3 regions of the Streptomyces sp. NPDC051452 genome follow, and region 3 is predicted to be linked to each of the others. Evidence: riboswitches for the same ligand, from Rfam matches in the RefSeq annotation. Region 3 holds a riboswitch; each other region holds the start of a gene.
The links. A riboswitch is a leader RNA that binds a small molecule or an ion and turns the genes downstream of it on or off. The one in region 3 is predicted to bind cyclic di-AMP.

Region 1 (10,333 bases), on a different contig from region 3:
GCCAGACGCACGCTCGCCGCGAAGAGCGGCGGGGCGAGGGCGGCGCAGGGGCCGGACGGGGCCATGGCCGTCACCGGCGAGGCCGCGGGGAGCGGCGGGAGCGGCGAGGCCGGGAGGCGGTAGCAGGTCGACGCGGTCGGTCGGCGCAGCCGGTCACGGGCCGCCCCGCCCTCCGGGACCCGGCAGCCTCGGCGCGCGGGTGCCGCGCGGGCCGGGTGGCGATGGGGCTGACCCGGAGGACCACGAGTTCCGTGTGCACAGGGCCCACCACGCGCCGGACGCCCGGATGTCCGCCGCGCGGCCGGTGGCGCTCCTACGCCTGGGCCGTGCGGGCCGCCCGGTCGGTCAGGCGGAGCATGCGGGCGCGGGCGGACTCCAGGGGGCGGGGGTCCTCGGCCGCGGGGCCCGGCTCGGCGGTGAGGTCGGCCCACAGCTCGATCAGATCGCGGCCCATCCGCAGCCCCTCCTCGGGGTCGCGCACCGCGCGCCACGCGGTCGCCGCGCTCTGCACGTTGCCGTAGGCCGCCCCCGCGTCCAGCGCGGCGCGGCGCAGCCGGGCGAGCTCCAGGGAGAGGCGGAAGGCGCGGACCGGGTCGCCCGCGAGGTAGGCGATGTACGCCGCCATCTCGCGCAGGTGCAACACCTCGGCATGGCGGGGGCCCAGCACCGCGGACGCCTCGGTGACCGTGCGGTCGGCGAGTTCCACCGCCGCCTCGATACGGCCTGCCCGCACGGCCTCGTTGATCCGCGTCATGGGCTCGGTGAGCAGCTCGGCCCCTTCCACGGTCTCGGTCACCGGGCCGTCCCCGAGCATCTCCTCGGCGACGGCGTCGAACCCCCGGGGCGGCGTGGGGGTGGGAACGTGGGCGGGCTCCGGCTCGACCGGGCCCAGGAGGGGCACGGAGAGCAGCCTCGGCTCCACCGGCAGCGGCGCGGCGGGCAGCGGTTTTGCCACCAGGGGTGAGGGGCCGGATTCCGCCGTGAGCGGCGCGGGGCCGGGTTCCGGCATGACGGGCGGGGGGCCGAACCGCCCTGTCGGGGCCGGCGCGGAAGCGGTCGGTGCGGCCGTCCCGGCGGGTACGGCCGGCGCGCCCGGCGTCTCGCCCTCCCTCACCCGGACGGGTTCCCCGGTCATCCGGCTGGAGCCGTCGGTGGAGACCTCCAGGGGGACCACGCAGCCGGCGCGTTCGTCGTGGATCGTGGCGCGTATCGGGGCACCGAGGCTGATGGCCAGGCGCTGGAGATGGTTGAGCACGGCCTGCTGGATCTCCTCACCCGGTGCCGCGACGACGTGCGCCCCGCCCACCGACGCGCCCGCCGCGCCGAACACCCGGACGGCCACCACCGAGGTGTGCGTCCCGGGCTGCTGCACCCGCTTCTTCTCGAAGCTGAGTCGAGACATCGGTTTCCCTCACTCCCCCGGCGTCACGATCCGGTCGTACGCGTCCTGTGGACCAGTGTGTCGTCTACCCCCTGGCTTCCGCGTCACCACGACGTCACAGCATCGCACCAGCCGCACCCTGGCAAATTTGCTTGCATGTGCATAAGATGCGTACGCCTTTATTTTCGTTCGACACCACTTCTCGTCCTGGGGGACCCATGAGCCGCCGCTTTCTCTTCGTCCTGGGCAGCGCCCGCGCCGAGGGCAACACCGAGTCGCTGGCCCGCAAGGCCGCCGAACAGCTGCCCGGTGACGTGGAACAGGACTGGATCCACCTCGCCGAGAACCCGCTGCCGGACTTCGTGGACCTGCGGCACGACAGCGATCACGTACGGCCGGCCGCGGACACCCCCGCCGGCCGGGCGCTGGACGCCACGCTCGCGGCCACGGACATCGTGATCGCCTCGCCGCTGTACTGGTACTCGGTGTCCGGCCTCACCAAGACCTATCTGGATCACTGGTCCGCCTGGCTGCGCATCCCCGAGATCGACTTCAGGGCGGCCATGGCCGGCCGCACCCTCTGGGGTGTCGCCGCGCTCGCGGCCGTCGAACCGTCCGTCGCCGACCCCTACGTGGGCACCCTGAACAACTCCGCCGCCTATCTGGGCATGCGCTTCGGCGGTGTGCTGCTGGGCAACGGCAGCGGGCGCGGCGACGTGCTGAGGGACACCGCGGCTCTGGCCCGCGCGAAGACGTTCTTCGCGCAGGACGCGCCGCTCGCGCGCTTCCCGCACGAGGTGCATGAGGCCGCCTGAGGGGGCTCGGGCTCGGCGTGGGGCGGCGGTCCGGCGTTCCGGCGGTCCGGCGGTCCGGCGGTCAGGCGCTGATGTCCCTGGCCGTGAACCGTGCCCAGGCGGCCGAACCGAACACGCCCGCGTACAGGGCCTGTAGGCCGAGGTTGTGCACCAGGTCGTCCCAGTAGACCGGCTCGCGCATCAGGTCGGCGAAGGACAGCCAGTAGTGCGGGAAGAGGTACGGCTGGATGGCGTGCAGCTGGGGTATCTGGTCGAGGATCTGCACGGTGATGAGCAGGCCGACGGTGGTCGCCATGGCCGCGATGCCGCTGTTGGTGAGCGTCGACACGAACAGGCCCAGGGCCGCCACGCCGACCAGCGAGGCGGCGACGACCAGCGCTATCAGCAGGGCCCGGCCGAGTCCCTCGGCGTAGCTGATCCGGGTTCCGGAGATGGTCGTCAGATCGCCGAGCGGGAAGAGCAGGGCGCCGACGATCAGCGCCGAGCCGGCCACCACCAGGGTGGCCAGTACGCAGAAGGCCAGCACGGTCGCGTACTTGGTCAGCAGCAGCCGGGTGCGCCCGGCCGGCGCGACCAGCAGATAGCGCAGGGTGCCCGCGCCCGCCTCCCCCGCGATCGCGTCGCCCGCGACGACGCCGACGGCCATCGGCAGGAAGAACGGCAGCGTCGCGGCGAGCGAGGTGAACACCAGGAACAGGCCGTTGTTGGTGATCTGCGAGATGAACGCCGGGCCCTGTCCGCCGTCTCCGCCCGCTCGGGAGCCGCCGCTCGTCTCGATCCGCACCGCGATTCCGACCAGCACCGGCACCGCCGCCAGCACCGCGAGCAGGGCGAGCGTGCGCCAGCGGCGGAGCGTGGTGACGACCTCGTTGCGCAGCAGCCCGAAGGCCCACAGGGGGCTCGGCCGGCGCGCCACCGACGCCGGGACCGGCTCAGCCCGCGACATCGAAACCCTCCCCCGTCAGGGCCACGAACGCGTCCTCCAGCGAGGCCCGTTCGAGCGTGAATCCCCGGACCCGTACCCCCGCGCCGAACAGGGCGGCGCTCACCTCGGACAGCTCCCGGGCGGGCGGCTCGCCGGTGACCCGGTCCCCCTCGGCGATGACGTCCGTGACGCCCTGTTCCTTCAGCACCCGGGCCGCCTCGACGGCGTCCGGAGTGGTCACCACCAGCCGGCCGCGGGCACCGGCCGCCAGGTCGGCCACCGCGCCCTGGGTGATCAGCCGGCCCTGTGCCATGACGGCCGCGTGGGTGCACACCTGCTCGATCTCGTCGAGGAGGTGGGAGGAGAGGAAGACGGTCGTGCCTTCGGCGGCAAGTTCCCTGATCAGGGCACGGATCTCGCGCATCCCCTGCGGGTCGAGCCCGTTGGTCGGCTCGTCCAGCACGAGCAGTCTGCGCGACCGGAGCAGCGCGGCGGCGAGGCCCAGACGCTGTTTCATGCCGAGCGAGTACGCCTTCGCCTTCTTGCCCGCGGCGGCCGCGAGTCCCACCCGGTCCAGTGCGGCGGCGACGCGGGCACGCCGGGTGCGGGGGTCGGCGGTCGGATCGGCGGCGTCGTAGCGCAGCAGGTTGTCCCGGCCGGACAGGAAGCCGTACAGCGCAGGGCCCTCGATCAGCGCGCCGACCTGCGGCAGGACCGTGCGGGCCGATCCGGGCATGGGGCGGCCCAGCACCCGGGCGGTGCCCGCGGTCGGCTCGATCAGGCCCATCAGCATGCGGATGGTGGTGGTCTTGCCGGAGCCGTTCGGGCCGAGGAAGCCGAAGACGCTGCCCGCCGGGACGGTCAGGTCGAGACCGTCTACGGCGAGCTGTCCGCCGCGGTAGCGCTTGGTGAGGCCGTGCGTGGCGATGACGCTCGCCCCCGCCTGCCCGAGGTCGCGCTCCGGCGCGCCCCCCGGGCCGGGCCCCTCCCGCCGCGCGGCGGACGGTCCGTCCATCGGCTCCCCCTCGTCTCGTCGGGCCCGGAAGGGTTACTTCCCCGCGTCGGCCGCCTTCACCAGGGCGTCCTTGGTCACCGCACCGGCGTAGACCTTGCCGTCGTCGGTGATCAGGGCGTTGACCAGGCGGGTGGAGAAGACGGTGCCCTTGCCGAACTTGCCGGACACCTTGTCCCCGAGCGAGTCGAGGAAGCCGCCGGCGGCACCGCTCGCCGAGCCGGTCGGCAGACCGCCCTTGGCACCGGTGTCGAAGGTGACGACGGAGGTCCAGCCCTTGCCGAGGACCGTGGCCCCCTCTCGGCCCTTGCCGAAGCCGTGGTCCGCCTTCGGGCCGTGCTCCCGCGCCCCGGACTCCTTGTCCCCCTCGGTGACCTTGGCGCCCTTGGGCGGGGTGAAGTCGAACGTGGAGGCAGCGGGCTTCGCGAAGGAGACCTGGGTGAAGCCCGCGTTGACGACGGCGGCGCCGCCGCTCCTCGGGGTCAGCGTGAACTTCAGCGGCAGCCCCGTCTTCGCGTCCACGGCGATGCTGATCGCGCCGACCGTGGTGCCGGACTGCCTGGGCTTGATCAGCAGCTTGTAGGCGTCGCGGCCGGCGACCCGCTCGGTGCCGTCGACGGTGACGGACGTGGTGTCGTCCACCGACTTCAGCGCCTTGTCGGCGAGGTCCTTGGGCGTGGAGGGCGGCTCGGCCTGGTGGTGCCTGCCGGTGCCCGCGTCGGTGGAGTGGTAGACCTGGTTGCTCTTGCTGTCGTAGCCCCAGACGTCCTTGCCGTCGTGGATGAGGCTGTACTCGGCGCCCTGCTCAAGCAGGGACAGTTTCTGCCGGTCCGGGCCGTCTTCCGCCACCCGCAGGGTGTGCGTGCCGGTGGCCAGTTCGGTCAGCTTGGCGCGCGGGTCGGCGGAGGAGCCGTCGCCGGAGCCCCGGGTCGCCCCGGAGGCGAAGCCGCCGCCCAGCCCGCCGAGGTCGGGCAGTCCCAGGTCGGTGCTGACCCGGACGGTGCCGGACAGCTGCTGTACGTCCGACTTGGCGATCTTCTCCACGAGCTGTTGAGCGCTGATCCTGGGCAGGTCGGGGTCGCCGGAGTCGGCGAGCGCCGGGACCAGCCCGATCGTGGCCGCCGCCACCCCCACCACCGCGACCGGGACCGCGTACCGCGCGGCCTTGCGCCGGCCGGAGGGAGCGTCCTCGTCCCGTGCGGCGGCCGGTGCGTCGTCGGATTCGTACGGTGCCATGTGTGCCTTACCTCCGTCGTCCGCGGCGGCTGTCCTCACGCTGGTCCACCTAAGCCGCCATTCTCACCCGAATCGGTGAGGAGTGGTGATGTCCGTGGTTTCCATCTGACCAAATCCGCCGTGTCGAAGCGTCAGACCACGGAGCCAACTCCGTGTACGCCTGGGGTATGACACGCGGGGTCCCCTGGTATCCCGACCCGTAGGGGACGGGGCGGGAGGGGAGGCGGTCGAGGACGGGGGCGGGGGCGCGGGCGCGGGGTGTGTGCGGGATGCCGTGTGGTCGCCGGGGCGTGCGGAGTGGTCGCCGGGGCGTGCGGGGTGGCCGGTTGGGCCTGCGGGGTGGCCGGTGGGGGCGTCCCGGGTGGGGGCAGCGCCGGTGTGCGCTGCCCCGGTGAGGCCGCAGGTGGTGGGGCTAGCCAGCGCGGTGCACCACGGCGTCGCAGAGCTCCAGCAGGGACGTCTTGGCGTCGCACTCCCGCAGCGGGGCCAGCGCGGCCCGCGCCTCCTCCGCGTAACGGACGGTGTCCCGGCGGGCCTGCTCCAGCGCGGGGTGCGCGCGCAGCGCGGCCAGCGCCTCGGCGTGCCGGGCGTCGTCACTGAGGTCGGAGTCCAGCAGCTCGCACAGGGCGATGTCCTCGGGCTTCCCGAGGCGGGCGGCACGCTCGCGCAGCCGCAGCACCGGCAGGGTCGGGATGCCCTCGCGCAGGTCGGTGCCCGGGGTCTTGCCGGACTCGTGGGAGTCGGAGGCGATGTCTAGGACGTCGTCCGCGAGCTGGAAGGCCACCCCGAGCCGTTCGCCGTACTGGGTGAGGACGTCGACGACCCGCTCGTCGGCGCCGGACATCATCGCGCCGAACCGGCACGCGACCGCCACCAGGGAGCCCGTCTTGCCGCTGAGCACGTCCAGGTAGTGCTCGACGGGGTCACGGCCGTCCGAGGGACCGGCGGTCTCCAGGATCTGGCCCGTGACCAGCCGCTCGAACGCGAGGGCCTGCACCCGGACCGCCTCGGGGCCGAGGTCGGCGAGGATCTGGGAGGCGCGGGCGAAGAGGAAGTCCCCGGTGAGGACCGCGACCGAGTTGCCCCAGCGCGTGTTGGCGCTGTCCACGCCGCGCCGCACGGCCGCCTCGTCCATGACGTCGTCGTGATACAGCGTGGCGAGGTGCGTCAGCTCCACGACGACGGCCGACGGCACGATGCCCGGCGCGTAGGGATCGCCGAACTGCGCCGCGAGCATCACGAGCAGCGGCCGGAACCGCTTCCCACCGGCCCGCACCAGGTGCTGGGCGGCCTCCGTGATGAAGGGGACCTCGCTCTTCGTGGCCTCGAGCAGCCCCTCCTCGACAGCCGCCAATCCCACCTGGACATCGGCTTCCAGAGCCTGGTCCCGCACGCTCAGCCCGAACGGCCCGACGACGGTCACGAGGGGTCTCCTGTCTGCTGGTGTCTGCTGGCGATTACACGGTTTGTCGATAGGTCGCTGCCATCACTCAAGTCAGCGTATCCGGTCCTGTTTCGATCACCGATAGCGCCCACCGGTCCAGCCCGGGCCGTATCGGATCATGACCGGTATGGTTTTGATCGGATAGTAAGGGCGGATACCTCTCGACTTAACATGACTCGGCGGGGTTTGTCGCGACCTGGGGGTGAGCGGAGCGGCGCGGCGTCCCCGCCGGCCGTCCGCCGGGACCCCCCGGAGGGGTGCGCGACCACGGCCGGATCCGCCCGCGCGATCCATTCCTCCCCCTCCCCCCTCCTCTCCCCTCTTCCCGCGCCGCCCGATCCCATCCGCGCGCCCCCGGTCATGACGAGAACGACCGACGGCGCGTCACGGATCCCCCCACTGTCCAATTTTCGGAGCGAATCGCCCTAATCCCTCATGTCTGATTTGCAGGGTTTTGCTATTTCGTGAGTTGGGTCACGTGGCCCCCGGCGTCACCCCACCCGCCCGGAGACACCTTTTCCCGTTTGCCATCGGCGAGTTGAGGGTTGGCAACCGCAAAGGATCAAGTACCTCATACGGCCCCGATCAAGGTCAAATAGTGCGTTGTATGAATCCGGTGCTTGTTCCCGACATGTGCTCTCGCATACGTTCCCGGCCATCGGGTGGACGCCTAATCCTGCCGCCACCCGCATACCCATCGACGAACTCATTCGCAGGGCAGGAGCGGGGGAACCAGGTAAGTCGCCGGACCGGACGGCACATGTCGCACCGGAACGGCTAGGGGTTAAGTCGCGCTCTACCGGAGCGCGACCGGGCACCTCCCCGCCCGAACCCGACAGCTCACCTCGCAGGCGCCGGAGAGGAACTTCCCCATGCCTGCTGCCGCTCAGCCCCGCCGCGTTCGCTCCAACCGCCTCGTCCGCAAGCTCGCCGTCCTCGGCACCGGCGCCGCCGTGCTCGCCCTTCCGCTGATCGGCGCGGCCAGCGCCTCCGCGGCCACCCCGGCGGCCAAGACCGCGTCCACCACGCCCGCCGGTTACCCGAACAACCTCGACGGCTGGATCCGCGAGTCGCTCGCGATCATGGCCCAGAAGCACATCCCGGGTACCTACAACGGCATCTACCGCAACATCATCCGGGAGTCGTCCGGCAACCCGGCGGCCATCAACCTGTGGGACTCCAACGCGGCCAAGGGCATCCCGTCCAAGGGTCTGCTCCAGGTCATCGACCCGACCTTCAACGCGTACCACGTGGCCGGAACCTCGTTCAACATCTACGACCCGGTCGCGAACATCACCGCCGCCTGCAACTACGCGGCCGCGCGCTACGGGTCGATCGACAACGTGTTCGGCGCGTACTGACGCGGCACGCACCGAGGGACGGCGCACCGGCACCGACGTAGGGAAGGTGCCGGTCAGCCGGTCACCGGTCAGCCGGTCAGCCGGTCGGGAAGATCTTTTCGAGGACGACGGCGATGCCGTCGTCCTCGTTCGACCGGGTGATCTCATCGGCCACCGCCTTGAGTTCGGGATGCGCGTTGGCCATGGCGACCCCGTGGGCCGCCCAGTCGAACATCGGGATGTCATTGGGCATGTCCCCGAAGGCGAGGGCCTGTTCCGGCTCGACCCCGAGCCGTTCGGCGGCCAGCGCGAGACCGGTCGCCTTGGTCACCCCGTGCGGCTGGAGCTCCACGGTCCCCGGCCCCGACATGGTGACGGTGGCCAGCGAGCCCACCGCCGCCCGCGCGACGGCCGCCAACTCGTCGTCGGTCAGGGTGGCGTGGCGCAGCAGCACCTTGCTGATGGGCGCGCGCCACAGGTCGTCGCGCCGGGCGACCCGGACCGCGGGCAGGGTCGGGCGCGGCATCAGATACCCGGGCTCGACGAGCGTGAGACCGTCCACGCCGTCCTGGTCGACGGCCGCGTGGACCTGCCCCACCTCCGCCTCGATCTTGCCGAGCGCGGCCTCGGCCAGTTCCCGGTCCAGCCGGACCGACCAGACCAGCCGGCCGGACGCGGCGTCGTAGAGCTGGGCACCCTGTCCGCACACCGCGAGGTCGGCGCGGCCGAGGCCCGCCAGCAGGGACCGAACCCGCGGGGCCGGCCAGCCCGTGACCACCAGGTGCCGGGCGCCCGCCCGCGCCACCCGCGCGAGCGCGGCGAGCGACCGGTCGGAGACCGTGTCGTCGCCACGCAACAGCGTCCCGTCCAGGTCGGTGGCGATCAGTGCGTACGCGGGGGTGGGTGCCATGATCAGAGAATACGGACACCGCGCCTCGCCGACTCACCCGTGATCGCGCGCACTTACGTGCCGTCCAGCCCCGGGAGAGCGCCGCTCGGAAGGGGTGCGGTGGGCGGCGGACCGGCTTCCGCGGCCTCACCCGGCGGCACCTCACGCGGTCGTGCGCCGGAGCCGTCATCCGATCATCCTCCGATGACTTTCGGCCGCTCCCCGAGGTGACGCCCGAGGGCACTGCCCAAGACACGCATCCCGGCCGTAACGTGTGGCCCGACCACATGGAACGCAGAGCCATGCATGGCCTGGATGAGAGCGAGGCAGCACCCCATGCCCCCCTTCGACGTCCCCGAGGGCGACCCCTTCGGCCCGCACAACCTTCCCTATGGCGTGTTCTCGCCCTCCGGCAGCACGGAGCGGAGGGTCGGTGTCCGGCTCGGGGACCACGTTCTCGACGCGGGCGCCGCGGCCGCCGCCCTCGGCTCACCGCACGGCTCCCTGCTTGTGCGGCCCACCCTCAACCCCCTGCTGGCGGCCGGGCCCACGGTCTGGTCGCAGGTGCGGCAGGCGCTGACCGAGTGGGTGACGGAGCCGGCACACCGGCCGAAGGTCGAACCGCTCTTCCACCCCTTGTCGTCGGTCACCCTCCACCTGCCCTTCGAGGTCGCCGACTACGTCGACTTCTACGCCTCGGAGAACCACGCCAGGAACGTCGGCCAGATCTTCCGCCCGGAGGCGGAGGACTCCCTCACCCCCAACTGGAAGCACCTGCCGATCGGCTATCACGGCCGGTCCGGCACGGTCGTCGTCTCGGGCACGGACGTACGGCGGCCGTCCGGGCAGCGCAAGGGCCCCGGTGATCCCGCCCCCGTCTTCGGCCCGTCGGTCCGGCTGGACATCGAGGCGGAGGTCGGCTTCGTCGTGGGCGTGCCCTCGCGGCTGGGCGGCCCGGTCCCGCTCGACGGCTTCCGGGAGCACGTCTTCGGGCTGTGCCTGCTGAACGACTGGTCCGCGCGCGACATCCAGGCCTGGGAGTACGTCCCTCTCGGCCCCTTCCTCGGCAAGTCCTTCGCCACCTCGGTGTCGGCGTGGATCACCCCCCTGGAGGCGCTGGAGCACGCGCGCGTGACACCGCCGGAACGCACCCACCCGCTGCTGCCCTACCTGGACGACTCGGCCCCCGGTATCGAGCCCGGCGGCTACGACCTGCGCATCTCCGTCGCGATCAACGGTCATGTGGTGTCGGAACCGCCCTTCTCGACCATGTACTGGACCGCCGCCCAGC
Region 2 (10,333 bases), on a different contig from region 3:
AGTCGCATGTCTCGGCGGTCCTGCGCAAGCTCCAGCTGTCCAACCGTCACGAACTGACCCGCTGGGCGACGGCCCGCCGACTGGTCTGACCCCGTGGGTGCCGGCCCTCACGCCACCCGGGTCGCCCCGGCGAACGGCATCTGGTCGATCGGGGCCAGCCGGACCGGTGCCGACGGGTTCGGGGCGTGGATCATCTGGCCGTTTCCGACGTAGAGCCCGACGTGGCTGATGCCGGAGTAGAAGAACACCAGGTCGCCGGGCTGAAGTTCGGAGCGGGAGACGCGCCGGCCGGCGTTGATCTGGGCGTAGGTGGTGCGGGGCAGGGAGATGCCGGCGGAGCGGTAGGCGGCCTGGACCAGGCCGGAGCAGTCGAAGGCGTTCGGGCCGGTCGCGCCCCACACATAGGGGCTGCCGAGCTTGGCGTAGGCGTAGGACAGGGCCGCCGCCGCGCGTCCGTTGGAGGCGGGGGCGGGTCCGGTCGGGTCCAGGGTCTCCCGGGCGTCGGAGGCCGCCCTGGAGACGTGCCCGGCGGGGGTGTCGGCGCTGCCGGTGACCTCGGTCCGCTGTCGGGGGGTGAGCCGGGCCAGCAGACGGCGGGCCTCGTCCAGCTTGCCGGTGATGGTCTTCTTCCGCTGCTTCAGCTCCGCCTGCCGCGAGCGCAGGGACCTCAGCTCGACTCGGGCGGCGCCGCGCAGCCGCTCGATCTCCCGCATCCGTTCGCGCACCTGTGAGACGGCGGCGGCTTGCCGGTCGCCGACCCGTTCCGCGAGCGCGGCGCCCTCCAGATAGCGATCGGGGTCGCTGGACAGGGCCAGCTGCCAGGCCGGGTCGACGGCGCCGTCGCGGTACTGTGCCGCCGCGACCGAACCCAGGGCGTCCCGGGCGGAGTTGAGTTTCTCCTGCTTGCGGGCGGCCTGGTCCTGGAGCGTCCTCATCCGTCGCTGGGCCGCGTCGGCCTTCTCCCGGGCCCCGTCGTACTTGTCGGTGGCTACCTCTGCCTCCTGGTACAACCTGTCGACCCTGTCCTTCACCTGGGCCGGCGTCAGCTGCGGATCGGCATGTCCCGTCCCCTCGAAAGCCGCGGCGGTGGCCGCGCCCGCCAGGGCGAGGGTGGCGGCCGTACGGGCCGTCTGGCCGCCGAGCGGGCGCTGCCGGGGCTTTCGGTGGGCTGCCACCTGGACCTTCACGTCCCTTCCTAGGACTCGTCGCGCCGAGCGGTCGGCGTACCCGGCGGGGCCCGCACGGGGGAGTGGGCCACCGCCGGGCCTTTCTCGGCGGGAGTGGCCGACTGCCGCTCCTGACCCGGGCGGCGGTGGGAAGCCGGTCACCTGGGGGAGGACGTTAGGCCGTTCGGTGACAAGCAGGTAACGCGCTGTTCGGAAGTGGCTTCGACGGACCGCGAGCTGACTCTTTGTGACCGTTTTCTCCGGGCGGAGTCGCCGTCTTCACGCAGCGTGTTGATCGAAGCGCCGAAAGCGGGACGGGAGGGAGCCGTGGGGTGCTATGCAACGCATATATGCAGTGGGGTGACCGCCGAGAGGCACCGGCGGGAGTGGCATCGGCGAGCCCGCTCACGCGAGGCCGAAACCGCCTGGCTAGGCTCCCGCATCATGGACGTACTCATCCATCTTTTCGTCGGCCTGCACATCATCGGCATCGCCGCGCTGCTCGGCGGTTTCCTCACGCAGATGAAGGCGATGGGCCAGGGCACGGCCCGGTTCGTGCCGGGCATGCTGCACGGCGCGCTGACCATGCTGGTCACCGGCGTGGCCCTGGTCGGCCTCAACCAGGCGGACGACCACCACGTCAACAGCGTCAAGATCGGTGTGAAGCTGGCGCTGCTGATCGTGATCCTCGGACTGGTCTACGTGAAGCGTGACGAGGAGCGGGTCGACAAGGGGCTCTTCGGTCTCGTCGGCCTGCTGACCGTGGCGAACATCTTCATCGCCGTCCTGTGGACCTGACGGTCAGCCCGTCTCGGCACCGGCGCGGAGCGCGAGCACCGCGCCCAGGGCGGCCGCCAGCCACGCCGCCACCGCGATCCACACCAGCACCTGCCCCGGCACCCTGAGCCAGGGGGTGTCCAGGGCGGCCGCGACGGACAGCGTGGCCGCCGCCGTCATGCCCATCGGGAACACCGTCGCCCACCGCCGCATGTCGTAGCCGGGGCGCGGCCGGGCCGCCTCGGCCGCCACGAGCACGAGGTACCCGGCCAGGCTCAGGACAAGCAGTACGACCGTCGCGGTACGCAGGACGTCGCTGTCGTCGTCGTCCCACAGATACAGCCGCCCGCTGTCGGCGGCGAGCAACCGGGCCCCGGCCAGCGCGGAGATCGCCAGTGCCCCGCCCGCGATCCAGTGGTCCCCGGCGCCCTCCAGCGTCTGCCGGGGGTCGAAGCGTGTCAGGGCGAGGCCGTAGAGCAGCAGGCCAAGCCAGAACAGCACCAGCGCCGTGTGCGCGAGCCATGCCGTCCTCTCGGCGGCGCCCAGCGTGGCCGCCAGCACGGCGAGCCCCTGTGTGGCCACACAACACAGGAACACCGCTCCCGGCATGCGCCGCTCCCAGTGCCGCAGGGCGAGGACGAGCAACACGGGCCACAGCAGCGCCGCGAGCGCCAGCAAGGCCTCCGCGGGTGTCTGCCGGCCCAGCATCGAGATCCCGGTGCCCAGCACGGTCGTAGCGGCTACGGCGTTCAGTGCCTCCGTGCTCCGCGCCTCGGCCATCCACCGGCGCCGTTCACGGACCAGGCGCAGCACGAAGTCGGCCGCCAGCGCCAGCCAGGAGACTGCGGCCACTGTCAGCGCCACCAGGGAGAGCGTCTCGGCGCCGGCCAGACGCAGACCCACCGACACGATGGCGGTCGCCATCACCGCGGCCCCGGCCGCGGGAGGACGTTCGGCCCACCACGTCAGGGGGCTCGGGTCGGCGGGCATGCGCCCGATGCTAGGCAGCCGCGCGCCTCCGGCCGCGCAGGGCACGCGCGCGTGGGGCGCAAACAACCGGCACGCGCGTGTGAGGGGTGACGACGACGGGGTCCGTAGGTCCGGACAGGGGCACTGCGCGCTCCGGGCGGTGGGGCCCCGCGATCCGGGAAGACGGGACGCGCGAACCGATGGGCGGGACGCGCGGCCCGTGACGGATATCCGCGAGGGGATCCGCGAGAAGAACGGTCAGGCCGGCCGCACCACGCTGTGGATGACCGACCCTCCGGAGAGGTCGACCGGCGCCTCGCGGACGTACCCGCCGGGCCTCGGGGCGTGGATCATCATCCCGTTGCCCGTGCAGAGGCCGACGTGGCTGCCGTCGGCGTGGAAGAAGACCAGGTCACCAGCGCGGGCGTCGGCGAGCGGGACCGGAGCTCCCGCCGCTGCCTGGGCCTGGGCGGAACGCGGCAGGGTGACTCCGGCGGCCTTCCAGGCGGCCTGGGTGAGGCCGGAGCAGTCGTACGAGCCCGGTCCACTGGCGCCGCTCACATACGGCTTGCCGAGCTGGGCCCGGGCGAAGGCGACCGCCTTCCCCGCCTTCGTGGCCTGCTGCGAGCCCGGGGACATGTGCGCCGCCGGGAGGGGCGCCGCCGACGTGGTCGGCGCAGCGGCGGTCGTTCCCGGGGCGATCGACCCCGGGGTGACCGACCCTGACGCGATCGGCCCCGGAGCGGTCGTCACTGGTGCGGTCGTCACTGGTGCGATCGGCCCCGGAGCGGTTGCCTCCGACTGCGGCCGGTCGAGTGCTGCCTGCGGGTCTCGCGTCGCCGACCACGGCACCCCGAGGGCATCCGATCCGCCGAAGGTGTGCGACCCACTGAGCGTGTGCGACCCGCCGAAGGTGTCGGACCCACCGAAGGTGTCCAACCCGCCGAGGGTATCCGGCCGGCCGTGTGGGTGGGGCCGGCCGAAGGTGTCAGGACCGCCGAGGGCCTCCGACTCGGCGAAGGTGTGCGACCCGCCGAAGGTGTCCGACCCACCCGGGGTGTCCGGCCGGCCATGGAACCGCCCGAAGGCATCCGACCCACTGAGAGCATCCGACCCACCCAAAACGTGCGCCCCACCCAAAACGTGCGCCCCACCCAAGGTGTGCGCCCCACCCAAGGTGCCCGCCCCACCCAAGGTGCCCGCCCCGCCGAAGGTGTCCGGTCGGCCGAGGGTGTCCCGGCCGGTGAGCGAGGTCGGGTGGTCGGGGGTGGTCTGCCGGGAGTCCGCCTGGGAGGTGAGCCGGGACAGCAGCTCGCGCGCGGTGGCGAGCTTGTACTGGATCGCCGCCTTGGCGGCCTGCACGTCGTAGTGCCCGGCGTCCGGCGTCCGGGGACTCCTGGCGTTTCTGCCCCGCTCGGCCGCGTCCTTCACGCGCGAGGCGAGCCGGTTCATCACCCTGTTCTGGGCGAAGTGGTCCTGGGGATACTCGGCGAGCAGCGAGGCGGCCACGTCCGGGGCGGGCGGGAACGGATCCCGGGCCTCGCGGGCCTTGGCGAGCCGCGCCGCGCGCCGGGCCTCCGCCTGACGGGTCTCGTCGGCGCGCGCCCGGTGCCGGGCCGCCGGTTCTTCCTCCGGTGGCGGGTCGGCCAGGCGGTACAGCTCGTCGATCTTCTTCTCGATCTCCTCCAGGCTCGGCCTGCCGTCGTCGGCGGACACGGCCTCGGCCGTCTGGGACAGGACGGCCACGGAGGTGACGGCGGCGGTGGCGAGGGCGGAGCCATGAAGGCCCGGTCCACGGGTGCCGCCGGGGCGCGGCTTGCGGTGCGACGCCAAGGGAGGCGACTCCTTCCAACATGCCGCCTACCGGGTTAGCTGTCGGGTTCGGGCGGGTGGTTCGGAAGGGTTGCCCTACGGCGTCGTCCCGGGCGGGAGTCGGCCGATTCACCCCAGGATCGGTGGGTCCCCGGCTCCGGGCACCGTGCGGGGCGCGCCGGACTCGGCGGAGGCCGCGCGGCCCGGCGAGGTTCGCCGGAGAGGGGTCGTGCGGCCTGAGGGAAACCTAACCAACTCGTGTGACTTCTGTGAAGGTTGGTGCGAGGTATGTCCGATACATTTCCGTGACCTGAGGGCACTTTCACACCGGTGTCACCGGCCGCTTCCACAGGGTGAGGAAAAGATCGTGCCTGGTGGGGCGCTGACCGGCGCCCCGGGGCACATCCCGGCGGTGGCCCCGCTCGCGGGACCGGGTTCGAGGGACGGCGACCGGTTGTCGGTGGGGCGCCCTAGACTCGGAGAGCGATGAGCAGCCTCTTTGACGACAGCTTCCTGGCGGACCTCCAGCCCCCTCGCGGGCACGCGGAGGAGCCCCCGCCGCCCCCCGAGGACGAGCACGCTCCGGAGCCGCTTCCGGACGATCTGTTCGGCGGGAAGTTCGACGCGCCGCCGGACCGGGACGCCTACTACCGCGACGGCGCCCCGCGCCCCGCCCTCGACGCGGCGGCCCTGCTGGCGGGGCTGAACGACAACCAGCGCGCCGCGGTCGTGCACGCCGGCTCCCCGCTGCTCATCGTCGCGGGCGCCGGTTCCGGCAAGACGCGTGTGCTCACCCACCGCATCGCCTACCTGCTCGCCGAGCGCGCCGTGCACCCGGGCCAGATCCTCGCGATCACCTTCACCAACAAGGCCGCGGGCGAGATGAAGGAGCGCGTCGAGCAGCTCGTGGGACCGCGGGCGAACGCGATGTGGGTGATGACCTTCCACAGCGCGTGTGTGCGGATCCTGCGGCGCGAGTCGAAGAAGCTCGGCTTCACGTCCTCCTTCTCGATCTACGACGCCGCCGACAGCAAGCGCCTGATGGCCCTGGTCTGCCGCGACCTGGACCTCGACCCCAAGCGCTTCCCGCCCAAGTCCTTCAGCGCCAAGATCAGCAACCTGAAGAACGAGCTGATCGACGAGGAGGACTTCGCCGGTCAGGCCACCGACGGATTCGAGAAGACCCTCGCCCAGGCCTACGCGCTGTACCAGTCCCGGCTGCGCGAGGCGAACGCGCTCGACTTCGACGACCTGATCATGACGACGGTCAACCTGCTGCGGGCCTTCCCGGACGTCGCGGACCACTACCGCCGCCGCTTCCGGCACGTCCTGGTCGACGAGTACCAGGACACCAACCACGCCCAGTACGCCCTCGTGCGGGAACTCGTCGGCACGGGCGAGCGCGCCGCCGGGGACGTCGACACCCCGCCCCGCGAGGACGACCTGCCGCCCGCCGAGCTGTGCGTCGTGGGTGACGCGGACCAGTCGATCTACGCCTTCCGGGGCGCGACGATCCGCAACATCCTCCAGTTCGAGGAGGACTACCCCAGCGCGACGACGATCCTGCTGGAGCAGAACTACCGCTCCTCGCAGACCATCCTGTCGGCGGCCAACGCGGTCATCGAGCGCAACGAGTCCCGGCGCCCGAAGAACCTGTGGACCAACGCCGGCCAGGGCGCGCTGATCACCGGGTACGTCGCCGACACCGAGCACGACGAGGCCCAGTTCGTCGCGGAGGAGATAGACCGCCTCACGGACGCCGGCGAGGCCAGGGCCGGCGATGTCGCCGTCTTCTACCGCACCAACGCCCAGTCCCGTGTCTTCGAAGAGGTCTTCATCCGCGTCGGCCTGCCCTACAAGGTCGTCGGCGGCGTCCGCTTCTACGAGCGCAAGGAGGTCCGGGACGTCCTCGCCTACCTGCGTGTGCTCGCCAACCCCGAGGACACGGTGCCGCTGCGCCGCATCCTCAACGTGCCCAAGCGGGGCATCGGCGAGCGCGCGGAGGCGATGATCGACGCCCTCTCCCAGCGCGAGAAGATCAGCTTCCCGCAGGCCCTGAAGCGCGTCGACGAGGCGTACGGCATGGCCGCGCGTTCCACCAACGCGGTCAAGCGGTTCAACACGCTCATGGAGGACCTGCGCACGGTCGTCGAGTCCGGCGCCGGGCCGGCGACCGTCCTGGAGGCCATACTCGAACGCACCGGGTACCTGGCCGAGTTGCAGAACTCCACCGACCCCCAGGACGAGACCCGCATCGAGAACCTGCAGGAACTCGCGGCCGTGGCCCTGGAGTTCGAGCAGGAGCGGGAAGAGGGCGAGCAGGGCACGCTGGCCGACTTCCTGGAGCAGGTCGCCCTGGTCGCCGACTCCGACCAGATCCCCGACGAGGAGGACGGCGACGGCGTCATCACGCTGATGACCCTGCACACCGCCAAGGGCCTGGAGTTCCCGGTCGTCTTCCTGACCGGCATGGAGGACGGCGTCTTCCCGCACATGCGCGCCCTCGGTCAGACCAAGGAGCTGGAGGAGGAGCGGCGCCTGGCGTACGTCGGCATCACACGCGCGCGCGAGCGGCTGTACCTCACGAGGTCGACGATGCGCAGCGCCTGGGGCCAGCCGTCGTACAACCCGCCCTCCCGCTTCCTGGAGGAAATCCCGGGCACGCATCTGGAGTGGAAGCGCACGGGTGCGGCCGCGCCGGTGTCCTCCGGGCCGGCTTCGGGCATCGCGGCCTCGCTGTCCTCCAGTCGTTCGCGGTCCTCGGCGTCGGGGGCGTCCGGGTTCGCCACGCGGCGCGGCGCGGAGAAGCCGGTGGTCGCCCTGGCCGTGGGGGACCGGGTCACCCACGACCAGTTCGGGCTAGGCACGGTGGTCGGGGTGAAGGGCACGGGCGCGAACGCGGAGGCCACGGTCGACTTCGGTGACACCAAGCCGAAGCGGCTGCTGCTGCGCTACGCCCCGGTGGAGAAGCTCTAGCCGAAGCTCTTGGCGGAGCGGGGGACCAGGCAGTGGACGGGGTGGGCCCCGCCGGTTCGGCGGGGCCCGGCTCCGCGCGGGCTCAGGTCGGGTCCAGCCCGTGGCTGCGCAGCCAGGGCAGCGGGTCCACGGCCGCTCCGCCCGCCGGGCGTACCTCGAAGTGCAGGTGCGGGCCGGTGGAGTTGCCGGAGTTGCCGGAGTAGGCGACCGGCTGGCCGGCCTTGACGCTGGTACCGGAGGCCACGCGGTAGCTGGAGAGGTGGCAGTACCAGGTCTCCGTGCCGTCCTTCGCCGTCAGGATCAGCATGTTGCCGTAGGCGCTGTTCCACTTGGTGGTGACCGTGCCGTCGGTGGCGGCCATCACCGTGGTGCCGTAGGAGACGGGGAAGTCGATGCCGGTGTGCACCGACATCCAGTTCACGCCGGCCTGGCCGAAGTAGGCGCTCAGGCCCCGCTGCGCGACCGGCAGCACGAACTTGGGGCGCAGCCGTTCCTTGAGCGCGGCCTCCGCGGCGGCCTTCTTCTTCTCCAGTGCCTGCTGTGTCTTGAGGTCGATGCGCTCCTGTGTGCGGCTCGCCCGGTCGGCGAAGTCGTGGGCCCCGGCGGAGAGCGTCTTGAGCTGCTTGTCCAGCTGGCTGTTGGCGACCGACGGCTGCACCGCGTGCCCCTCGGCGGCGCTGGCGGTGGTGTCCGAGGGGGCGTCGTCGGCCAGGGCGCCGACCGAGGCGGCCGCGATCCCGGCGACACCCATTACACAGACCGAGGGCACGGCGACGGTGAACAGGGCGGAGCGCTTGGCGGGCGTACGACGCCTGGAGCGCGCGCGGGGCGCGGACGCCGGAGTGACCTCTTCCTGGCCCTCCAGCAGACTCCGCACGACGGGCAGTTCACCGGTGGCCGCGGGCTCGGACGAGTCGCCGGTCTGCTCGAGATCAGCGGTGTGGGACGCCTCGCCGACCTGCTCGAAGGTGGCGGTGGGCTGTTGGTCGAAGGGTTCGCCGACCTGCTCGTCCTGCTGGGGCGCGGCCTGGCCGGCGGAGTTCCACTGGGTGGCGTCGTACGCGCCGGTGTCGAAGGTCTGGGTGCCCCACTGCCACTGCTGAGTGGGGTCGGCGCCGGCGGACCGGTCGGGCTGGAGCCAGGCACCGGCGTCCCATTGCCCGCTCACGTCGTTCCCGGTCGTCTGCGCGGGGAAGGCCCAGGCGGTGGTGTCGTACGCGCCGGAGTCGTAGCCAGGGTGGTGCTGTGCCGCGTACGGGTCCTGGTCCTGGGTCTGCGCGGTGCCTGTCTGCCAGTGCGTGGTGTCGTACGCGCCGGTGTGCTGCCCGGTACCCGGCAGGCTGCCGAACAGGGGGTCGCTGTCGAAGGCCGTGGTGGCGCTCGCATCGCCCGCGAAACCGGTGGCGTCATAGCCGCCGTACGTGGTGAGGTCGTCGTAGGGGACCTCCGGTGTGCCGTACGGCGCGTAGTGCAGGTCTGAGGCGTCGGAAGCCGGGGCCGGGGTGGTCATGGTCCCCGACGGGTGACGGTCGTTCACCAACTTCTCTTTCGCCTCGACAACAGGGGCTGCCAGAGCAGTGCGGCGACTGTACCCGGCGGTATGCGGGCGCGACAATCTTCGACTGGTTTCGTGTGGGCCGGAAACGGGCATTCGGCCGTGTTTCGGGGGCGCCGGACGCGAGTTTGGCTTTGTGTTCGAAGAGTGTTCGATGTCAGGTGACGGTGAGTTACCTCTGGGACGGCTGTGCCGCGCCCCATGCGGCTCCTCCGGCCCCACGCACCGCCGTCAGTCCCCGGGCGTCATACCGCCACAGGTCGCCGTCATGCCACCGTCAGGCCACCGTCAGGCCGCCGGTCTGCTGGTCGCCGGGGTGCGTGGCGTCGAGAGCCTCGCGTATCCCCGCCGCCACGGCGGGGTGCACGGGCATCGCGAGATGGCCGATGCCGGTCACCCGAACGTTCTGGGTGTCGAGGTCGGGGTGCTCCAGACAGGCCGTCTCCAGCGGAACCATCACGGAGTCCAGGTCGCTCCAGAAGCTGACGAAGCGGGTACGGCAGCCGGGCGCGGGCCGGGCCAGCTCCTCGATCACCTCCGAGCCGGGCCGCATCTGCCGCACGATCGGGTGCGCGTTGGCCAGTGGCGCCACCCGGGTCCCGGAGTGCGGGGTGCCGAGGGTGACGAGCGTGCGCACCCGAAGGTCCCCGCCCAGACACTGCACGTAGTAGCGGGCGATCAGCCCCCCGAGGCTGTGCCCCACGATGTCGATCCGCGCACTGCCCGTGCGCTCGCAGATCTCCTCGACATGCCGGCCGAGCAGCTCCGCGGCGATGCGGATGTCGCAGGTCAACGGAGAGTAGTTGAGTGACTCCACCCGCTGTCTGCCGTGCTGGACGAGGCTTCGGCGCAGCAGCACGAACACCGAGCGGTTGTCGATGAAGCCGTGCAGCAGGACGACGGGGGCGCCGGGCCGGACCGGCAGGGCGAGGGTGCCGTCGGCGGCGGACGGCGCACCACCCGGGGCGGCGCGACGCTCCTGGATGAGGCCTGTCGGGTAGAGCAGGAGGTGACCGGCCAGGATGGCCGCCTCCAGGGCCGTCGCCTTCAGCAGCGTCATGGACAGGCCGGCCAGCCT
Region 3 (10,333 bases):
GACGGCGCCGCCGAGCACGGCGAGGTTCTCGGCGTGCCGCCGGATCCGGGTGGCCAGGTGGTCGACGTGGAACAGGCCCTTGAGCAGGGCGGGGTCCTCGATCTCGTTTTCCAGCTCGTCGAGGATCGAGATCTCCCGGTGCACGAGGGACTGCAGCCGCCGCGCGAGGTTGACGAAGACCTCCAGCTTCTGTTCGTTGCCCGCCTGGCTGGAGAGCTGGGCCGCCCGCACGACGGCGGTGACGGCGCCGTCGTGCGCGCGGGCCAGGTCGGCGGCGAGCAGTTCGAAGTCGTCGGCGTCCGCCGGCGACCGGCGGCGCGGGGCGCGCTGCGGCGGCGGGGTCTCGCCCTGGCGCAACGCGTCGACGAGGGCGTGCAGGTCGGCCTCGCCGCGCGCCGTCGTGCGGCGCAGCGCGTCCACCCGGTCCGTGACGGAGCGGGCGGCCCGGTCGGCGGCCACGGCGGCGATGAGGATGCCCGCGACGGCGACGGTGACCGCCCCGGCGAGCACCGCCCACAGGGTGGGCCCGGTGCGCCCGCCCAGGGAGCGGATGCTGAACAGCACGGCGGCGGTGGCGCTGAGCGCGACCGCGAGGGGCGGCAGTACCGCGAGCCGCATGAGCTGGGGCCGTATATGCGTTTCGGGCAGTGCGGGAGCGGGTCGGGCGACCGGCCGCCCGTGCCGGCCGCCCTCGCGGCGGTCGGCGCGCGTGGCCGGTGCTCGGAGGTGAGACATCTGCGTCCTCGTACTGGTCCGTCGGGCCTGTTCTCTCGCGAGGTGCGGGCATGCGTGGATGCGCGCGCACGTCATCGCGATGCCGGTCGGCGGGACCGCTGCACGCGGCCCTACGACGCCCGACGGACACTCACAGTAGTTGCCTGCGCATCATGTGCGGTGGGCAGTTGACAAAGTACTGCGAGGAGCGTCCCGCTCTGGTATGAAGCCTCGTACGAAAGACCGATAGTCGGGCCCGGACCCGCCCGGCAACCCGAAAGCAATCGATAACACCTGGTCAAAACCGGTCAGCGGCAGGGGTGCCCGCAATGGACAGGGGCCGACCCGCGTCTGCGGATCGGCCCCTGAGGGGACGGTGTCGCGCCGTCGCCCCGCACCCGGCGGGCCGGAACGTGCCGCCAGGCTGCCCGCCACATTGTCACGGAGAGTATCGGCGTTGGCCTTACCCTTGCGGGTGCTCCCGGATCGGCGGGGAACGGCTCGTTCAGCCGCGCTTGGGCGGCTCGGCGACGAAGGCGCCGACGGAGCGCCAGGTACGCCGGACGTCACCCGACACGCCCCGCCACCACGCCTCGGCCGGGAGCTTGCCCGCCGGTTCGAAGGGCTCGCCGGGCCGGGGCAGGGCGACGGCCTGGCCGGCCTCCTCCGCCGCCTCCTTCGTCCACTCCCCCGGCTCGGCCCAGGCGTGCGGCGCCAGGTTGAAGGTGGCCCAGTGGATCGGCAGGAGCACTCCGTGCGGTGCACCGCCCTGGAGGTCGAGATGGGCGCGCAGTCCCTCCCCGGGCGTCATGTGGATGTCGGGCCAGAACTCGCTGTAGGCCCCGAGCTGGATCATCGTGGCGTCGAACGGGCCGTGCGCGGCGCCGATGTCCTTGAAGCCGTCGAAGTAGCCGGTGTCGCCGCTGTGGTAGATCCGGTGCTCGTCACCGGCGACCGCCCAGGACGCCCAGAGGGTGTGCTGGGTGTTGCGCAGTCCGCGCCCGCAGAAGTGGCGGGCCGGGGTGGCCGTGAGGGTGAGGCCGCCGACCTTGGTGGACTCGTGCCAGTCCAGTTCCCGCAGGCGGTCCGGGGAGACACCCCAGTGTTCGAGGTGGGCGCCCACGCCGAGGGGCACCGCGAACACGGTGTCCGTGCCGGCGAGCGCCTTGATGGTGGGCAGGTCCAGGTGGTCGTAGTGGTCGTGCGAGATCACGACGACGTCGACCTCGCCGAGCGCGGCCAGCGGCAGCGGCACGGGGTGCAGCCGCTTCGGGCCGGCGAAGGGGAAGGGGGAGCAGCGCTCGCCCCAGACGGGGTCGAACAGCACCCGGTGGCCGTCGATCTCCGCGAGCACGCTGGAGTGCCCCATCCAGGTCAGCCGCAGCCCCGTGGCGGGCGGTGCGGCCAGGTCGGCGTAGGTCGTGGGGTGCACCGGGACGGTTCCCTTGGGCGCCCGCAGGGGCCGGGTGTCCTTGTCGAGGAACACCTTCGCGAAGTCCAGCGCGGAGCCGGAGGGGCGGGTGCGGGCCACACCGCCGGGGTTCTGGAAGACGCCGTCCTTGAAGTGCGGGGAACGGCGGATGCGCGCGAGGCGCTCACCGCCCGGGTCCGCGCCGAAGGCCGCGGGCCGCAGCGCGCGAAGGCCGGAGCTCGAGGGACGCGGACCGGTCACGGTACCTCCAGGAGACGTGGCTGAGGTCCTCCATTATGGTCGGCGTGCCCGGGAGCCCGGGACCGCCGGGCCCTCTTCGAACCGCCGGCGGGCGCTCCCGAAGGCGCGTCCGGCGCGTTGACAGGGTCCGGAGCGGCTCCGAATACTGACTCACGGTTCAGTAACAGCCCGAGGAGACCCCATGACCGCCCCCGCCCCGCTGCTCTCGCTGTCCTGGACCGACCACGTCACCGGCCGGCGGGGCTTTCTGGTCGTGGACCGGCTGGTACGGGGCGTGGCGAGCGGCGGACTGCGGATGCGCCGGGGCTGCACGCTGGCGGAGGTGGCGGGGCTTGCCCGCGGCATGACGATGAAGGAGGCGCTGCACTACGACCCCGAGGCCCGCTACGTCCCGCTCGGCGGCGCCAAGGGCGGCATCGACTGCGATCCGCGGGCCCCGGAGGCGTACGGGCTGCTGGTGCGCTACCTGCGTGCGATGCGGCCGTACGTGGAGAGCTGCTGGACCACCGGCGAGGATCTGGGGTTGAGCCAGGACCTGGTGGACCGCGCGGCGGCGGAGGCGGGCCTGGTCTCCTGCGTTCAGGCGGTGTACCCGCTGCTGGACGACGAGACGGCGGCTCGGGGGCGGCTCGCGGAGGCGTTCGCGGTCGACGTGGACGGCATCGGACTGGACGAGCTGGCCGGTGGCTGCGGGGTCGCCGAGTCGGTGCTCGCGGCACTCGACCGGGCGTCGGTGCCGTATCGGGGCACCCGGGTCGCCGTCCAGGGGTTCGGCACGATGGGCGGGGCCACCGCGCGCTTCCTGGCGCGCGCGGGTCTGACCGTGGTCGCCGTCGCCGACGTCAAGGGCACGATCGCCAATCCGGCGGGCCTGGACGTCGAGGCGCTGCTGGCCGGGCGGGACGGCTACGGCACGGTGGACCGAGGGGTGCTGCGCTCCGGCGACCGCGAACTGCCCGGCGACGCCTGGCTGTCCGTGGCGGCGGAGGTACTCGTGCCGGCGGCCGTGTCGTACGCGATCGGCGTGGCCGACCAGGCGCGGATCGGTGCCCGCTGGATCGTCGAGGCCGCCAACATGCCCGTACTGCCCGAGGCGGAGGCGCTGCTGACCGCGCGCGGGGTGACGGTGCTGCCGGACGTGGTGGTCAACTCCGCGACGAACGCCTGGTGGTGGTGGACGCTGTTCGGTGACATCGGCGCCGATGCCGACGAGGCGTTCGCGCACATCCGGCGGTCGATGCGCGCCCTGGTCGCTCTGGTGCTCGACCGCGCGGAAGCCGACGGCACGACCCCGCGAACGGCCGCGCACGCCGTGGTGACCGCCCGGCTGCCGGTGATCGCGGAACGCTTCGGATGGTACCGCTGAGCGAGCCCGGGCCCGTCTCGCCGGGCTCCTGCGGCCGCCGGTGCCACTGGCCTTCGAGCGCTCCGCCTCCGGTGCCGCCCGCCGGGGTTGCCCCGGGTGGTGTCGTCCGGCCGGCCGGTGGGCTCTTTGGGCAGGTCCTTGACAAAGGGCTAGGGTGACCGCGTGGCGAGAGTGCGGTTGAGTGTGGCCGAGCGGCGGGAGGACCTGCTGCGGGCCGCCATCGGGCAGATCGAGGCGCGGGGCGTGGCGGCGATCAGGATCGCCGACGTGGCCGCGACGCTCGGGGTGAGCAACGCGCTGGTGCTGTACCACTTCTCCACCAAGGAGAAGCTGGTCGCGGCCGCGTTCTCGTACGCGGCGCAGGACGACCTCTCACATCTGCGCAAGCTGCTGGGCCGCCGCACGTCGGCCCTGCGCCGGCTGCGGGCGGCGGTGCGCTGGTACGCGCCCACCGGACAGGCCAAGGGCTGGCGGCTGTGGATCGAGGGCTGGGCCGTGGCCCTGCGCGAACCCGCCCTGCGCGAGGTCTCCCGGGATCTGGACAAGCAGTGGAAGGCCGCGATCACCGAGGTCATCGCCGAGGGTGTGGCGGCGGGCGAGTTCACGTGCGCCGACCCTGCCGCTACCGCCCTGCGGCTGACGGCCCTGCTGGACGGCCTGGCCGTACAGCTGACGTCGTACCCGGGGGCGGTGCCGCGCTCGCGCGCACAGGAGTGGGTCGACGAGGCCCTGGCCCGGGAACTGGGCCTGGACCGGCGGGCGTTGACCGAACGCGGGCGATAGGGGCGCGGCCGGAGACGACGGCATGGCACGCGCCGGCCCCGGGCCGCCCGGGTGAACGGCCCGGAGCGGGCGCGGCGGGGTCAGGCCACGGAGGCGATCCGCGACTTGATGTCGTCCGGCGACAGGGAGCCCTTCGCCGTCACATGGTCGCCGGAGGACTCGCCGCGCAGCCGCCGGCCGATCCACGGGACGAGGAACTCGCGAGCCCACTGGACGTCGTCGCGCCGGACCTCCAGGGTGCCGCGCTGCGGCAGCGGCGGCCACGGCTGTTCCGGGTCGGCCGGGACGTCGAGGCCGAGGGCGAGCCCGGCCCGCAGGGCCACGCGCGTGTGTCCCTCGGGTGAGAGGTGGAGCCGGTCGCTGTCCCAGGCCCTGCGGTCCTGCACCGACTTGAGGGACCACAGGTCCAGCACGGGACAGCCGTAGCGGTCGGCGATCGCCCGGACATGCCCGTTGTACGTGGCGATCTTGCCGCGCAGATGCCTGAGCACCGGGACGCCCCGGGTGTCGAAGCCGGTCGTCACCATCACCCTGCCCGCCACCGCCGCCAGCCGGGCCACAGCCCGCTCGAACCGCTCGGCCACCTCGTCGGGGTCGGTGCCCGGACGGATGATGTCGTTGCCGCCGGCGCAGAAGGAGACCAGGTCCGGGGCCAGTTCGGCGACCTGGGGGACCTGGTCGGCCACGATCTGGTCCAGCAGCTTCCCGCGTACGGCGAGGTTGGTGTATCGGAAGTCGCCCTCGGGGCGCCGGTCGGCGAGGAGCACCGCGAACCGGTCCGCCCAGCCGACGAAGGCGCCGCCCGGGCCCGGATCGCCGACGCCCTCGGTGAAGCTGTCCCCCAGCGCCACGTACGACCCGATCACTGATGTGTTGTCACTCTTCGAATCGTCTGCCACGTCGGACCATGATTCACCTTGGGATGTGACCTACGCGACCGTAGGCGGGGGTTGACGACTGGTGAGAAGGGCCACTCTTAAATACTTCGTCAATCTTGGAATAGGCCTGCCGGTGGACACGTTGAGATTGTGATCGTCGTACGGAAGGACCGGCTCCGCCCGGACACGCCGAAGGCCGGACCCGGGGATCGGGGGTCCGGCCTTCGGGGGCTCGGTGGGCGAGCAGTTCGCCCGCGAGGTGACGCTCAGCCGACGGCGACGCCGTGCTCGCGCAGATAGCCGACCGGGTCGATGTCGGAGCCGTAGTCCGGCGTGGTGCGGATCTCGAAGTGCAGATGGGGGCCGGTCACGTTGCCGGTGGCGCCGGACAGGCCGATCCGCTGACCCGTGCTCACGCTCTGGCCGGCCGAGACGGAGAGCCGGGAGAGGTGGGCGTACTGGGCGTAGTGGCCGTCGGCGAGCTTGATGACGACCTGGTTGCCGTACGCGCCGCCCCAGCCGGCGGAGACGACCGTGCCCGCCGCCACGGCCTGGAGCGGGGTGCCGGGCGGGACGACGAAGTCGACGCCGGTGTGGTACCCGCTGGACCACATGCTGCCTGCCACGTGGTAGCCGGTGCCGATGGTGGCGCCGGACACGGGGAGGGTGAAACCGGTGGCGGGAGCCGGGGTGATGGCGCCGGACGGCCGGGCGGCCGGGGCCGCCTGCGCCGGGGCGGACCGGACGGGGGCCGGGGACGGGGTCGTGGCCGAGGAGTGCTGCCGGGGTGCGGATACGGCGGAGTCCCGCGCGGCCCGCTCGCCGATGGTGAGCTTCAGACCGGGGTGGATCAGTGCCGGGTCGGCGCCGACGGCCTGCCGGTTGTCCTCGTAGAGCCGCTGCCAGCCGCCGCCTACGTGCCGGCGTTCGGCGATGGTGGCGAGGCAGTCGCCGGACTGCACCGTGTAGGTGCCTGCCGCCGCGCCAGGCTGGACGGCGGTCTTCTGCGCCGCGGCCCGGACGGACTGGACGGCCTTTCCGGGGAGGGACTGCGCCGGGGTGGCGGCATGCGCGCCGACGGCCGCGAACAGCGGGAGGGCCAGCGCCGCGCCGCCGGTTCCGGCGACGGCGGCGGAGCGGGAAAGACGCGGGGTCTTGGGACGTCGGTGCTTACCCTTGGCGGGCATGGCGCATTCCTCTCCGACGCCTGCGAGGTCAGCTGTCGGGTTCGGGCTGGAGCTGCCCGGCCGTGTGACACACGGCTTCACCCCGAGCCTGTCGCGGAGACCGGACAGGCAGTCGTACCTGGTGGGTCCCCCGCTCCTGCCGAACGCGGGTCAAGTGTGTGGGAGTCCGGGCGGCGGCAGGATTCGGCGTTCCGTCCGGATCGGTGGTGAACGTAAGCGAGCGGCAGGCACGGAAACAAGCAGCCGGCTCCCCTTGTCCGTCTTCCGCAAGATCGAAGGCGCGCATACGCGGACACCCTCCGTGCATTCCCGCCCCCGGGTCCCGCCGATTCGCCTTTCCCGTACCGGAATTACGTGGACATGACACACCACGGACGGTCACCGATATGACCCTCCTCACGCGCCACCCCACCACAGGCCCTCATGTCACTACCAGTTGGGATCAAGGCGTCGATTCAGGCATACGCATCAGATGCGGTGGAGGCGGATAATCGCCGCATCGAGGTCGCCCGTCAGGCCGGTACGCAGGCCGTGGTGCAGCAGGACGGCCCCTCGATGGACCGCGCCCGTTTCACGGCATTCGTACGATGCCGTGGGGTCGAGTCCGCGCAGCCGAACCGCCGGCGCGGGTTCCCCATGGCGCTGCGCCTGCAGCCAGGCGAGGACCACCGTCTCGTCCCCGAGGACGTACTGGACGGCGCTCAGGCCGCCCCTCGGGGGCCGCAGCCGGTACAACGCGCCGCGCTGGACGACCGGGCGGATCTCCTTGTACAGGGCCACCCACCGCCCGGCCTCGGCCAGCTCCCGCGCGCTCCAGCGCGTGAGGTCACCGCCGACTCCGAGGACGCCGGCCATGGCGCTGACGAAACGGAAGCGCAGGGTGCTGACCCTGCCGTTGAGCTGCGTGTTCGGGCTGTCGGTGACCCAGGCGGCCATGATCCGGGCGGGATGGATCTGGCTGAAGCCGTGCTGGATGGCGAGCCGGTCCAGCGGATCGGTGTTGTCGGAGGTCCACACCTGGTCGGTGCGGCTCAGCACCCCGAGATCGATCCTGCCGCCACCGCCCGAGCACGACTCGAAGGCGACCTTGGGGTGTGCCGCCCGCAACCGGTCCAGCAGGGCGTACAGGGCGCGCACATGGTCCACCCACAGCCGCTGCGGATACGGTTCACCGGGCCAGCCGGCGTCGGTGAAGCAGCGGTTGAAGTCCCACTTCACATAGTCGATCGGGGCACTGGACAGCAGGGCGTCCAGCCGCTCCCACAGGTACTCCCGGACGTCGTCGCGGGCGAGGTTGAGGACGAGCTGGTTGCGCTGCTCCGTGCGCCGCCGCCCCGGCCGGTACTGCACCCAGTCGGGGTGGGCGCGGTACAGGTCGCTGTCCGGGTTGACCATCTCGGGCTCTACCCAGATGCCGAACCGCATGCCGAGGCCGTGCACCCGGTCGGCGAGGGGCCTCAGGCCGTGCGGGAAGCGGTCGGGGTTGGGGGTCCAGTCACCGAGCCCGGCCCGGTCGCTGGTACGTGCGCCGAACCAGCCGTCGTCCACCACGAACAGCTCGACGCCGATCTCGGCGGCGCGGTGGGCGAGGGCGGTCTGCTGTTCCTCGGAGATGTCGAACTTCGTCGCCTCCCAGCAGTTGAAGAGGACGGGCCGGTCCCGGTCCGCGTCCGGGATGACGTACGCGCGCTGGTAGGCGTGCCAGGCACGGCTCGCGCCCCCGAAGCCGCCGTCGCTCCACAGCCCCGCGAAGACGGGGGTGGTGTACGCCTCCCCCGGCCGCAGGAGCAGCAGCCCGGAGTCGTCGTGACCGGCGCCACCGGTGATCTGCACGCGCGCGTCGGGGAGTTGGGCGACGGCGATGCGCCAGGTGCCGGACCAGCCCAGGGCGCAGCCGTAGACCTCGCCGCTCTCCTCGGTCGCGTCGGTGTCGAGCGCCACCCAGGGCAGGTGCTGGTGGCCGGTGTGGCCGCGCCGGCTGCCGATGACCTTCTCGCCGTAGGTGAGGGGCGCGGTGGTGAGGCGGGACTCGGCGGCCCAGCGGCCGTGCAGCTGGGACAGGCGCCAGCCCTCCCGGTCGGGCAGGGTCCAGGTGGCGGCGTCGGCCCGCAGCAGCTCCACGCGCGCGTGAGTGCCGTTCGCCACGGTCACCCAGCGCTCCACGACGTCCCCGCGCATCCGGTAGTGCAGGGTGATCTCCACCCCGTCGTCGCGAAAGCGCAGCCGCAGTTCGTCACCCGCCGAGTCGTACGACTCGAAAGCCCACTCCGTGCCGCGGCGCTCGTCCGTGCGCACCGAGAGGGCGGGGCGGGTGAAGCGGGGGCCGCCCTCGACGGGGTATTCCTCCCGGCCGTCGAGCGGGGACTCGAAGGGCCGGTGGCCGGGCGGCGGGCTCTCTGCCAGCGCCTGCGCGTCCGCGAGGCCGATGCGCGGGCCCCAGTGCAGATGGAGCAGTTCGTCCGCCGGGGTGAGATGCAGGGCGTAGCTGCTGGTGGGACCCGACAGGAGCCAGGTATGACCGTCTTCGGCGACGTCCGCCATCGAGACCTCACAGGTGCCAACGGATCCGCTCAAGTGCGAACATCATCGGGTGTGGTTCCGCTGGTGACAATGCCTGTGGACAACTCATTGCCCGAGGAAAGCAATGTCGTATGGTCGACGGAACGCCCGTCGGCGAGCCGCGCCGGCGGCGCCCTTTCGGGAGGAGCCCCCGTGACGCAGCAGGTCCCGTCGACCGAGCCGGAGCTGGCCGGAGTGCGCAATTTCCGCGACGTGGGCGGACTGCCCACCGTGGACGGACGACGGGTGCGACACGGCGTGCTGTTCCGCAGTGGGCATCTGGCGCACGCCACGGCCGAGGACGCGGTCTTCCTCGCCTCCCTGGGCCTGCACACGGTCTTCGACTTCCGCAACGCGGCCGACCGGAAGCTGGAAGGCCCGGACATCGAGCTGCCCGGCGTGCGGAACGTGAACCTCCCGCTGAGCGATCCGGCGGACGGCGCCGAATTCTGGAAGATGGTCCGCGACGGCGACCTCGACCAGCTGCGCTCGATCCTGGACGAGGGCAAGGCCGCGGCCCGGATGACGGCCTCCTACCGGAGGATCGTCAAGGAGCGCACGGCCGAGCACTCCCGGGTGCTGCGCGCGCTCGCCGAGGACAGCGTGCCGGCGCTGATGCACTGCGCGGCGGGCAAGGACCGCGCCGGCATCTCGATAGCCGTCACACTCCTCGCGGTGGGCGTGGAACGCGAGGCGGTCGTCGCCGACTACCTGGAGTCGAACGCCAAGCACCGCCGCTACAAGGTCCGCCGCAACGGCAGCCCGGACACCGCGTACACCCCCGAGGTGATGGAGCTGCTCAGCCCGCTCTTCGACGCGCGCGCCGAGTATCTGGAGGCGGCCTTCGCGAGCATCGAGGAGACCTGGGGCGGCTTCGACGCCTATGTGGAGCAGGGCCTCGGCCTCTCCTCACGGGAGCGGGACCGGCTCGCCGCGCGCCTGCTGGACTGACCGGACCGGAACGCCCCCGACCGCGCGGGGCGGCGCGGCGCGATGCGGCGCCGCCGCGCGCTCAGCCCTTGGCGCCCACCGCGAACAGCAGGTAGAGGAACGCGGCGAGGACATGGCCGAGGGCGATGTAGATGATCAGGCGGATCCACAGGGCACGGGGGAACTTCGTCTCGAAGTCGCTCATGGCAGCTCTCCGGTCAAGGGGCCCAGGCACAGCGTGGCC

Region 1: another riboswitch for cyclic di-AMP. It lies ahead of ACIBA9_RS24935 (transglycosylase SLT domain-containing protein); the one in region 3 lies ahead of ACIBA9_RS00045 (peptidoglycan DD-metalloendopeptidase family protein).
Region 2: another riboswitch for cyclic di-AMP. It lies ahead of ACIBA9_RS28235 (NlpC/P60 family protein); the one in region 3 lies ahead of ACIBA9_RS00045 (peptidoglycan DD-metalloendopeptidase family protein).

Annotation. Positions count from the first base shown of each region.
Region 1 covers NZ_JBITEB010000011.1:164,869-175,201, forward strand. The annotation lists gene rarD (EamA family transporter RarD) at 1-123, shown strand, start outside; gene ACIBA9_RS24905 (hypothetical protein) at 314-1,402, opposite strand; gene ACIBA9_RS24910 (flavodoxin family protein) at 1,600-2,196, shown strand; gene ACIBA9_RS24915 (ABC transporter permease) at 2,258-3,142, opposite strand; gene ACIBA9_RS24920 (ABC transporter ATP-binding protein) at 3,129-4,136, opposite strand; gene ACIBA9_RS24925 (outer membrane lipoprotein carrier protein LolA) at 4,170-5,369, opposite strand; gene ACIBA9_RS24930 (polyprenyl synthetase family protein) at 5,782-6,792, opposite strand; cyclic di-AMP (ydaO/yuaA leader) riboswitch at 7,502-7,682, shown strand; gene ACIBA9_RS24935 (transglycosylase SLT domain-containing protein) at 7,686-8,174, shown strand; gene ACIBA9_RS24940 (HAD family hydrolase) at 8,251-9,063, opposite strand; gene fahA (fumarylacetoacetase) at 9,379-10,333, shown strand, end outside.
Region 2 covers NZ_JBITEB010000014.1:155,366-165,698, reverse strand. The annotation lists gene ACIBA9_RS28255 (response regulator transcription factor) at 1-89, shown strand, start outside; gene ACIBA9_RS28250 (NlpC/P60 family protein) at 108-1,175, opposite strand; gene ACIBA9_RS28245 (hypothetical protein) at 1,611-1,964, shown strand; gene ACIBA9_RS28240 (hypothetical protein) at 1,968-2,933, opposite strand; gene ACIBA9_RS28235 (NlpC/P60 family protein) at 3,171-4,745, opposite strand; cyclic di-AMP (ydaO/yuaA leader) riboswitch at 4,753-4,924, opposite strand; gene pcrA (DNA helicase PcrA) at 5,211-7,700, shown strand; gene ACIBA9_RS28225 (M23 family metallopeptidase) at 7,783-9,237, opposite strand; gene ACIBA9_RS28220 (esterase/lipase family protein) at 9,533-10,333, opposite strand, start outside.
Region 3 covers NZ_JBITEB010000001.1:4,821-15,153, reverse strand. The annotation lists gene ACIBA9_RS00070 (ATP-binding protein) at 1-735, opposite strand, end outside; gene ACIBA9_RS00065 (MBL fold metallo-hydrolase) at 1,220-2,386, opposite strand; gene ACIBA9_RS00060 (Glu/Leu/Phe/Val dehydrogenase dimerization domain-containing protein) at 2,568-3,752, shown strand; gene ACIBA9_RS00055 (TetR/AcrR family transcriptional regulator) at 3,915-4,535, shown strand; gene ACIBA9_RS00050 (SGNH/GDSL hydrolase family protein) at 4,616-5,401, opposite strand; gene ACIBA9_RS00045 (peptidoglycan DD-metalloendopeptidase family protein) at 5,680-6,600, opposite strand; cyclic di-AMP (ydaO/yuaA leader) riboswitch at 6,605-6,767, opposite strand; gene ACIBA9_RS00040 (alpha-galactosidase) at 7,069-9,141, opposite strand; gene ACIBA9_RS00035 (tyrosine-protein phosphatase) at 9,313-10,110, shown strand; gene ACIBA9_RS00030 (DUF6126 family protein) at 10,172-10,294, opposite strand; gene ACIBA9_RS00025 (XRE family transcriptional regulator) at 10,291-10,333, opposite strand, start outside.